Regions from separate parts of the Actinoplanes sp. NPDC051861 genome, predicted to be linked through region 2. Evidence: riboswitches for the same ligand, from Rfam matches in the RefSeq annotation. Region 2 holds a riboswitch; each other region holds the start of a gene.

Region 1 (3,265 bases), on a different contig from region 2:
TACGGCCGTGGCTGACAACGAGCGGATCCCGACCGTCATCGCGGACAACGCCCACATCATCTACAAGGTGCACAGCTCGGCCTCGCCGGGCAGCGGCAGCCCGCTGGCGAGCTTGAAGCGGATGGTGACCGGCACCAAGGCGGCCAACGTCCGTGAGGTGCACGCGGTCAAGGGCGTGAGCTTCGTGGCGTACCGGGGTGAGGCGATCGGCCTGATCGGCAGCAACGGCTCCGGGAAGTCGACGCTGCTGCGCGCCGTCGCCGGCCTGCTGCCGGTGGCCAAGGGCAAGATCTACGCCTCCGGCCAGCCGTCCCTGCTCGGCGTGAACGCCGCCCTGATGAACGAGCTGCCCGGCGAGCGCAACGTCGAGCTGGGCTGCCTGGCGATGGGCATGTCGCCGCAGGAGGTCAAGGAGAAGAAGGACGGGATCATCGACTTCTCCGGCATCAACGAGCGGGGCGACTTCTCCTCGCTGCCGATGCGGACGTACTCGTCCGGCATGGCCGCCCGGCTCCGCTTCTCCATCGCCGCCGCCAAGCAGCACGACGTCCTGCTCATCGACGAGGCCCTGGCCACCGGAGACGCCAAGTTCCGCCGCCGCAGCGAGGCGCGGGTGCGCGAGCTGCGCGCCGAGGCGGGCACGGTGTTCCTGGTCAGCCACAGCGAGCAGTCGATCCGCGACACCTGCGACCGGGCCATCTGGCTGGAGTCCGGGCTGATCCGGGCGGACGGGCCCACCGACGAGGTGATGCGGGAGTACGAGGCCTACATGCGTAAGTAGGCCCCGCACCCCCGCCGCGTCAGTCGACCGAGAGATGCACGTGGTTGGTGTGGTCGCTGGACGGATCGCCACCCGCCCCGCTGTACGACTTCCAGCCACTGCTCGGCAGCCAGATCCGCCGATACCAGATGACGTAGAGCACGCTCAGCTCGTCGGCGTTGTTGATGAAGTAGTTCGCCAGGTTGTTGCCGTACGTCTTGTCCGCGCCGGTGGCGTCACCGCCGAACGTGCCCTTCTCGGCCGAGAAGTCACAGGCGCGGCCCTTCGGATGCTCACCGCTGTTCTGCTCGCGGAAGCAACGCGTGAAGCGGGTGAACCCGTCCGACTGCGCCTGCTTCAGCGCGTGCAGGGTGCGCGGCGTGAGGCAGCCACTCGTGGTCGGGTCCGACTCGGTGCACCCGTTGCCGGAGCCGCTGGGCGCCGGGTCGGCCGAGGCGCTGCCGCCGCCGTCGCTCGACGAGCTGGCGTCCTGGCCCTGGTTCGCCTTCTTCAGCGCGGTCTCGGCCTGCGCCTTGCGCTTGGCCATCACGTTGACCTGCTTCTGCTGGTCGCGGATGGTGGCCTCGATCGCGAGCTTGGCGCGCTGCTGCTTCTCGCGGGTGGTCTTCAGATCGGCGATCGCCGCGTTCTGCTGCGCCGCCACGGTTGCCAGCGTCTCGGCGCGGTCCATGAAGCTGTCGGCCGAGCTGGCGGTGACGAGTGCGGACATCGCGCCGAGCCGGCCCGAGGTGTAGGCCTGCTGAGCGATCTCGTCCAGGACGTCCTGCTGCGGACCGATCTGCGAGTCGAGACGCTTGAGCTCGGCGGTCAGCGCCGCCTGCTGCTCCTTGGACTTCTTGAGAGCCGCCTTGGCCTTGATGAAACCGCTGGAGGCGTCCTCGAGTTGTTCGATGAGGGACTTGGAACCACCCTCGCCGTCGTCGCCGGAGTCGCCCGGCGCGGCGAGGAGACGGGGGGCCGCGGTGGCCGGCGACGTGGTGACGGCCAGCCCGCACACGGCGACGAGCAGCGCCATCACCGCTGCTAATCGCCGCGCAGTCTGATCCTGCACAGGCATTTCCTTCCGTCGGCCGCCGACCGAGTTAGCTGACGGGTTCGGGACGAAGGAAATCCCTACCGCAAACGCGGATTCACCCCGGAGGAAAAGGTGGTTCCCCGGCTCGCCGCAAGGGCGATTAGGCGGCGGTCCCCGGGTGGGAACCGGCTCCGACCATACCCACTACATCGACAGATCGACAGTTCTCGTACGCACCGCGATTGGCCAGATACGGCACGTGACGCGATTACGGAAAGTCGTTGCCTCGTAACACTTTTCGCAGCTCAGCGGGACCTGATGCTCGGCGATATCTCGGGTAAACTCCAGTCCGGTCCTGCCAGGACGGCACCGCCCCCGAGTTGCCGGCAGGCCGCCGCCCAATCGTCGAAAGGCGAGCCGGGGAACCAGGTCACTGGGGTGTATCCGCAGTTTGCGGTAGGGATTGCTTCCGTCCCGAACCCGTCAGCTAACTCGGTCGGCGGTGACAAGGAAGGAACTGTTGATGACCGCTAGTCCCCGCCGGTGGCTGAATCTTGCCCTGGCGCCGCTCGTGGCCACCGCGCTCTTTGTGGCCCCGGCCACAACGGCCACCGCGGCGCCGGGTGGTAATTCGCCGACCGCCGAGGAGGAGGGCGACGCCGATCTGTCGACCGTGATGGAGGCGACCAACAGGCGCTTCGTCAACGCGAAGGCAGCCGTCTCCACATCACGGAAGAACCAGCAGAAGTTCACCGCCGACATCAAGGCCGCGGAGATCCGGCGCGACGCGCTGGTCCCCGAGGTGAACTCGATCGCCGCCCAGCAGTATCAGACCGGCAACCTGAGTGCCATCGGCTTCCTGCTGAACGCCGACTCGTCGAACGACTTCATGAGCAAGGCGATCTCCCTGGAGGAGATCAACAAGCTCCACGACGAGAAGCTGCACGAGCTGAACACGGCGATCAAGGAGATCAGCGACAAGAAGGCCGCTCTCGACGCCGAGCTCAAGAACGAGCAGCAGCAGCTGACCGTCCTGCAGAAGCAGAAGAAGGCCGCTGAGAACCAGCTCGACCTGGTCGGCGGCGGCACCGGCATCAACAAGACCATCACCAAGGGCCTCGTCGACGCCACGTCCAAGACCGCGGCGCCGGCACCGCGCAACTCCAGCGGCGGCTTCTCGTCCGAGGGCTGCACGGAGAAGGACGAGACCACCAGCGGCTGTGTGACCAAGCGCACGCTGCACATGTACAAGGAAGTCCGGAAAGCCGGCTTCAAGCGCTTCGTCGGGTGCCACCGCAACGGCGGTCCCTTCGAGCACCCCAAGGGCCGGGCCTGTGACTGGTCCCTGCAGAAGAGCGGGTTCTCGTCGGCGCACAACGACGACATGATGCGGTACGGCAACGACCTGACCGCGTTCCTGGTGCGTAACGCCGACCGCCTCGGCATCTACTACGTCATCTGGTACAAGC
Region 2 (3,265 bases):
GCCGAGGTCGTCGACGGCGAGGTGTACGTCGCCGTTGCGTGCGGTGCACGGGGTTCGGGTCATGGCCGCCTCACCTATTCGGGAACGGTGTTCGCGAACACTGTATCGGAACGATAGGGTGGGCGCATGGAGGCGGTGCCGGTATGGCTTCGGGAACGGCGCGCGGGAGTGGGCCGGCCCGCAGAGCGGTCCCGGGCCGAGGTGACGGCCGCGGCGATCGCGCTGGCGGATCGCGAGGGGTTGGCCGCGGTCTCGATGCGGCGTGTCGCCGCTGAGCTGGGCACCGGAGCCGCGTCGCTCTATCGCTACGTCGACAGCCGCGACGACCTGCTCGACCTGATGATCGACGAGGTGGCCGCCGGGTATCAGCTGCCGCCGCCGGGTGGTCCGTGGCTGCCGGGGCTGCTGGAGGTGTGCCGGCAGGCACGCGAGCTGATGCTGCGGCACGGCTGGCTGCCGGAACTGGTGCTCACCCGCTCGGCACTCGGCCCGCACGGCACCGACCTGCTGGAACACGTGCTCGCGGTTCTCGCCGAACATCCGGCGAGCGTGGGGCGCAAGCTGGAGACGTACGCCGTGATGACCACGCTCACCGCCGCGCTCGCCCTGAACGAGCTCAACGGTGGCTCCGCTGCTCGTCAGAGGCAGGGCGCCTACCTGGCCCACGTGATCGCGGCGGGGCGGCACGCCCACCTGACGGCGGCGCTGAGCCGCGGTTCGCTCGTGCCGGCACCGAGCTTCGAGGACACCGTGTCGCGTGTCCTGGCCGGCCTGCTGGGCGAGTGATGAACGGGCGGCGGCACGACGCCGCCGCCCGAACGAGAGCGAAACCCGTCAGACGGCCAGGCGCTGACCGGCGTACAGCAGATGCGGGCTCTTCAGAACACCGTCATTGGCCTGGTAAAGAGCACGCCACCCACCCGACACCCCATAACGAGCCGCGATGCTCGCCAACGTGTCCCCGGGCCGGACCACATGGGTACGCGCAGACGCCGTGGTGCTGGTCGCCGCAGCCCGCGCCGGCTGGCTCTGCGGCTTGTACGCGTTACGCCGCCCACAATGCGGCCACGCACCGAGCCCTTGGCGCCGCAGCACCCGCTCGGCGATGGAGATCTGTTCGGCCTTACTGGCCAGGTTGGCGGTTCTCGCGTACTTCGTGCCGCCGTAGGAGCGCCACGTCCCGCGGCTGAACTGCAGGCCGCCGTAGTACCCGTTGCCGGTGTTGATGCTCCAACGTCCACCGGACTCGCATCGTGCGATGGCGTCCCAATTCACGTTGGACGCGGCGGAAGCGGCGGGTGTGGGCCCGACTACGACGAAAGCCAGCCCGACAGCAAACACGCCCAGGGCACGACGAACCCGCTTTTTGATGTGAACCATGACTTTTGTCCTCCACGCCTGCGAGGTCAGCTGTCGGGTTCGGGCAGAGGTGCCCGGCCGCGCGATGCGGCTTCACCCCGAGGCGCCGTAGCGCCGAGGAACTCTTGGGTCCCCCGCTCCATGCCTTTGTGTCTTGATCCGTGGTCGGCGGCAGGACTCGGCGTTCCGGCCACGGAATCCGCGATTGCGGACTGCCGACGGTAGCCACCACCCGACCAGGCTGGCCATGCCTGCAAGCGGGGCCGGTGACCTTGTTCACCCAAATTAGCCGCTTTGATCTTCTTTTGTGTGACTTAATCAGCAGATTTCTTGCGGCGCGTCGCGGCGGTGCGAATTTTTCAGCGACAGTGCACAATCGGCACCCATGAGCGATCCAGCACGCGAGTTCGACGTGATCGTCTACGGTGCCACCGGCTTCGTGGGTGTCCTGACGGCACGGCACCTGGCCACGAACGCACCGGCCGGCACCCGGATCGCACTCGCCGGACGCTCACCGGAGAAACTGGAGTCGGTCCGCGCCCGTCTCGGTGTCGAGTGGCCGATCGTCGTCGCGGACGCCACGGACGCGGAGGCGCTGGCCACGATGGCCGGAAGCACGCGCGTCGTCATCACCACCGCGGGTCCCTATGCGAAGTACGGCCGGATCCTGGCCCGTGTCTGCGCCGAAGCGGGCACCGATTATGTGGACCTGACCGGCGAGGTCCTGTTCGCACGCGACAGCATCGACGACAACCACGAGACGGCGAAACGCACCGGCGCGCGGATCGTCCACTCCTGCGGCTTCGACTCCATCCCGTCCGACATCGGAGTTTTCGTCCTGCACGAGCGGGTGCGTGCGGACAACGCGGGCGAACTGACCGACACCACGCTGGTGGTGACACACCTACGCGGTGGTGTGAGCGGCGGCACGATCGACTCGATGCGCTACCAGGTCGACGTCATGAAGAAGGACCGGCGATTGCGGGCGATCGGCGCGAGCGCGTACTCCCTCAGCCCGGACCGCAAAGCGGAGCCGGACCTGGGCCGCCAGCCGGACATGCTCGCCATGCCCGCCTCCGAAGTGGATCCCGGTCTGCGCGGTCATCTCGCGCCGTTCGTGATGGCGTCCTACAACACGCGCGTGGTCCGGCGCAGCAACGCGCTCCTGAACTGGGCGTATGGCCGCCAGTTCCGCTATCGCGAGGTCATGCGCGTCAGCTCACCGATGCGCGCCCGCGTGATCAAAGCTGGCCTGAACAGCCTGTTTGTCGGGCTCGCGGTGCCGCCGTCCCGGTTCGTGCTGGATCGCTTCCTGCCGAAGCCGGGCACCGGCCCGAGCGAGCAGACGCAGCAGAACGGCCACTTCACCATGGACATCTTCACCACCACGACGGACGGCTCGCGCTACACGGCCCGCTTCCGGGCGAAGGGCGATCCAGGGTACGCGGCGACGGCCGTCATGCTCGGCGAATCAGCTCTGGCCCTCGCGCTGGACCGGGACCGGCTGCCGTCGTCCGGCGGCGGCGTGCTGACCCCGGCGACCGGAATCGGCAACGCGCTGGTCGACCGCCTCCGCACGGCCGGGATGGAGATCACCGCAAGCAAGCAATGATCGAGAAGACGTGCCAGTGCTTGGGCCCGCTGTAGGCCATGCCCGGCGCGTCCTCCTCGTCCCAGTACTCGATGTCGAGGCCGTCCACCAGCGATCGTGCCCCGGCGGCGTCGAGGAATGTCATTTCCGGACGGCCGGCCCAGGAGTCGTGGACCCCGAACAGGTTCACGGCCAGCCGGCCGCCGGGGCGCAGCGTCGACCGCAAGAGCGTCCACAGGGCCGAGAAGGACGGGGGGCCGGTGAAGGGCAGGGAGTATCCGGCGTAGACGAGATCGGCCGGCGGTAGATCCTTCA
Region 3 (3,265 bases), on a different contig from region 2:
GCCTGGGCGATGTGGTCCTCGGACAACAGCTTGCCGCTCGCGTCGGCGCTCGGCGGGACCCGGTCGCGCGTGGCGGCGGGGGTCTCGCTCGGGATCGAGCCGGCGATCGACGATTTGCTGGAGCAGGTGGACGCTCGGGTCAGCGAGGGGTACAAACGGGTCAAACTCAAGATCGCCCCGGGTTGGGACGTCGAGCCGGTCCGTGCCGTTCGGGCCGCCTTCCCCGCCGTGACGCTGCACGTGGACGCCAACGGCATCTACGACATTTCGGAAAAATCGGTCTTTGGGGTGCTTGATCGGCTTGGGCTGACGATGATCGAGCAGCCGTTCGCTCCCCGAGAGCTGGTGGCCCACGCGACCCTGCAGGCTCGCCTGGAAACCCCGCTCTGCCTGGACGAGTCGATCGAGGACATCGGCGATCTGCGGACGGCGCTGCACCTCGGGGCCGGCCGCGTCATCAACATCAAGGTGTCCCGGATGGGCGGCCTCACCCACGCGGTCCGCGCCCACGATCTCGCCCGCGACGCGGGTGTGCCTGTCTGGTGCGGGGGCATGCACGAGTTCGGCGTCGGCCGCGCGGCGAACGTCGCGCTGAGCTCCCTCCCCGGCTTCACGCTGCCCTCCGACGTGTCCGGTTCTGACAAGTACTACGCCCGCGACATCACGACCCGTCCGATCGTCTGCACCGACGGCTTCGTCGCGGTCCCGACGACTGCCGGCCTCGGCTGGGAGCCCGATGTGGACTTCCTGTCCGAACACGTCACCGATCAGGTATCCATCGTCACCTGATCCGCCTTTTTCCGGCCGTCCGTTCATCCCCTCCCAGGTCACGCCTTCCGTGACGACACCCGGTTGACCCCTTTTCCGGAATGCCCGCCATTCCAGGGCGCGAACAAGATCAAATCGGGCAAATACCGTGAAGAACGTCACTATCACGGGTGTAAAACTTGGCTTTCCGCGCCGTGACGTGGTTACCGTCGGCCGGTCCCGCGTTGGCGGGCACTGTGGACGGTCCGCCGAGTCCTGCCGCCGTCCACAGACTCGAATCTCAGGCAGGAGCGGGGGACCCAGGTAATCCGGCGCGTCACGCGAACGCGCCTCGGGGTGAAGCCGCAGAGCATTTTCGACCTGGCCCTCGCCACGGTCGAGGAGCTCCTGAAGACGGCCGGGCCACTCTGTCCGAACCCGACAGCTCACCTCGTAGGCGTGGAGGATCTCCCATGTCTCGATTCGGTAGACGAACGCGCCTTGCCCTCGGTCTGGTGACCGCGGGTGTGACCGGAGCCGGCATCCTGCTCGGCCCCGCCACCCCGGCGTCAGCGGCCCGGCAGGTCAACTGGGACGTGCTCGCCAAGTGCGAGTCCGGCGGCAGATGGCACATCAACACCGGAAACGGGTACTACGGCGGCCTGCAGTTCAGCCGCGGCACGTGGAAGGCGAACGGCGGCGGCAAATACGCGCCGACCGCCGACCGGGCCACCAAGGGCGAGCAGATCAAAATCGCCGAGAAACTGTACGCGAAGCGCGGCCTCAAACCATGGCCCGTGTGCGGCAGGAAGGCCGGGGTCTACAAGAAGGCCACCAAGGCCAAGAAGAAGGTCGCCGTCAAAGCGGTCGGCGGAAAGACCTACGTGATCCGGTCGGGTGACACACTCGCCTCGATCGCCCGGAAGTTCAAGGTCGCGGGCGGCTGGCGCACCCTCTACCGGCTGAACAAGTCCACCCTCGACAGCCCCAGCCTGATCTTCCCGGGTCAGCGCATCCGCCTGCGCTGACCGCACCACCCGATCGCCGGCGCTCCCACCGGCCCGCACTCAGGCCGGTTCGCGGCGCTGGGCACCGGTCTGAGCGCCGGCCGGTTCGACCGCACGACGACGCCGGCCTCCGGAATGGATGCCGGGGTCACGACGCCATGCCCGCCGATGACGCCGGGCATGGCGTCACCAGCAGAGCGCTCCCTGGCACGCGCCGCCCGGCACCCAGCGGGCGGTATTCGACACGCAGCGGGCGGCGCGCGGCACTCAGCGGGCGGTATTCGACACGCAGCGGGCGGCGCGCGGCACTCAGCGGGCGGCACCCAGCGGGCGGCGGGCGGCGCGGGGTTCGGTTACAGGTATCCCGTGAGGTAGGTGAGTGACGCAGCCAGATCGGCGCTCTCGCCGTGTGGGCGGTGCAGCTCGTCGGCGTAGATGGCGATGTCGGCCAGGACCCACCACAGCCGGAAGAAGGCCAGACCGTCGCCGGAGATCTCGCGGCCGGTAAGTGACGTGTAGTGGCCGAGGACGGCGTCGTCGTCGCCGGCCGGCTGGAGGCCGAGCATCGACGCGAAGCCGCCGGTGAGCATCCAGAGGTCGCGTTCGGGTGGTGCGATCCGGGCGGTGTCCCAGTCGATCAGCAGCGGGCCGCCGGCGGTGCGCAGAAGGTTCCCGGGGTGGGGCTCGCCGTGCGTGAGGACCCAGTCGCCCCGGTCGCGAACGTGCGCCGCGAGCGTGTCGAATTCGGCCAGCCACCCGTGGATCCGGTCGGCGTGGCCGGCCAGGACACGCCGCGCGGGCTCGGCGTAGGGACCGGTGCTCCACACCTCACCCGTGTCCCGCAGAACTTCGTTGAGGCGGTCCCGCCCGGGGAGCCGCAGGTCCAGGTGCGGCGCCGGTGCGGTGGTGACGCCGTGCAGGGCGGCGAGCAGCTCGATGGTCCGGTGCCGATCGTCGGGCGCGTGCGGGACGAAATCGCCGGCGGTGCCTTCGGTGAAGGGAAAGACGCTTATTGCGTACGTTGGAAAGAGCCGCCGCAGAATCTCCCCGCCGGACCCGCGCACGGGGGCGAGGACGAAGTCGAGCCCGGATTCGCGCAGCGTGACCGCCGTCAGCAGGGAGCGGCGCAGATCGTCGAGGGAACCGGGACTGTCCGCCTTGACGAACCACCTCGCACCGCCGCTGTCGCGCACCGACCAGCAGTGACTGCCCGCGCCGACCGGCAGGAAGTCGACGCTCGTGGCCTCGATGTCCCAGCCGGCGCGCAGCGTCGCGATCAGATCGGATTCGGTCAGGTCGGGAGGCGGTTCACGCATGCTCGTGAAGCCAGTCGAGTGCCGGTACGGCCTGGCCCGCCAGCACCGAGACGTGGCCCTCGCCCGGGATGATCCGCAGCTCGGCGTCGCGGATCTGACCGGCCAGCCAGATGCTGTGCGAACTCGGCACCACCAGGTCGTCGGCACCGTGCACCAGCAGGACCGGCGCGGCGATCGTCGCCGGGTCGAAACCCC

What was found. Region 2 has a riboswitch for cyclic di-AMP ahead of AB0M02_RS06995 (transglycosylase family protein). Riboswitches for the same ligand answer to the same signal wherever they lie in the genome.
Region 1: it holds a riboswitch for cyclic di-AMP, as region 2 does, so the genes downstream of both, AB0M02_RS42615 (hypothetical protein) here and AB0M02_RS06995 (transglycosylase family protein) in region 2, are expected to answer to the same signal.
Region 3: it holds a riboswitch for cyclic di-AMP, as region 2 does, so the genes downstream of both, AB0M02_RS25605 (transglycosylase family protein) here and AB0M02_RS06995 (transglycosylase family protein) in region 2, are expected to answer to the same signal.

What each region holds. Positions count from the first base shown of each region.
Region 1 is NZ_JBFAYE010000029.1:58,499-61,763, reverse strand. Features, by position in the region: gene AB0M02_RS42625 (ABC transporter permease) at 1-15, shown strand, start outside; gene AB0M02_RS42620 (ABC transporter ATP-binding protein) at 8-781, shown strand; gene AB0M02_RS42615 (hypothetical protein) at 801-1,838, opposite strand; cyclic di-AMP (ydaO/yuaA leader) riboswitch at 1,837-1,973, opposite strand; cyclic di-AMP (ydaO/yuaA leader) riboswitch at 2,182-2,315, shown strand; gene AB0M02_RS42610 (hypothetical protein) at 2,320-3,265, shown strand, end outside.
Region 2 is NZ_JBFAYE010000002.1:89,761-93,025, forward strand. Features, by position in the region: gene AB0M02_RS06985 (alpha/beta hydrolase) at 1-63, opposite strand, end outside; gene AB0M02_RS06990 (TetR/AcrR family transcriptional regulator) at 127-786, shown strand; gene AB0M02_RS06995 (transglycosylase family protein) at 835-1,380, opposite strand; cyclic di-AMP (ydaO/yuaA leader) riboswitch at 1,381-1,553, opposite strand; gene AB0M02_RS07000 (saccharopine dehydrogenase NADP-binding domain-containing protein) at 1,745-2,971, shown strand; gene AB0M02_RS07005 (class I SAM-dependent methyltransferase) at 2,952-3,265, opposite strand, start outside.
Region 3 is NZ_JBFAYE010000010.1:135,609-138,873, forward strand. Features, by position in the region: gene menC (o-succinylbenzoate synthase) at 1-789, shown strand, start outside; cyclic di-AMP (ydaO/yuaA leader) riboswitch at 1,033-1,217, shown strand; gene AB0M02_RS25605 (transglycosylase family protein) at 1,263-1,775, shown strand; gene AB0M02_RS25610 (aminoglycoside phosphotransferase family protein) at 2,108-3,070, opposite strand; gene AB0M02_RS25615 (alpha/beta hydrolase) at 3,063-3,265, opposite strand, start outside.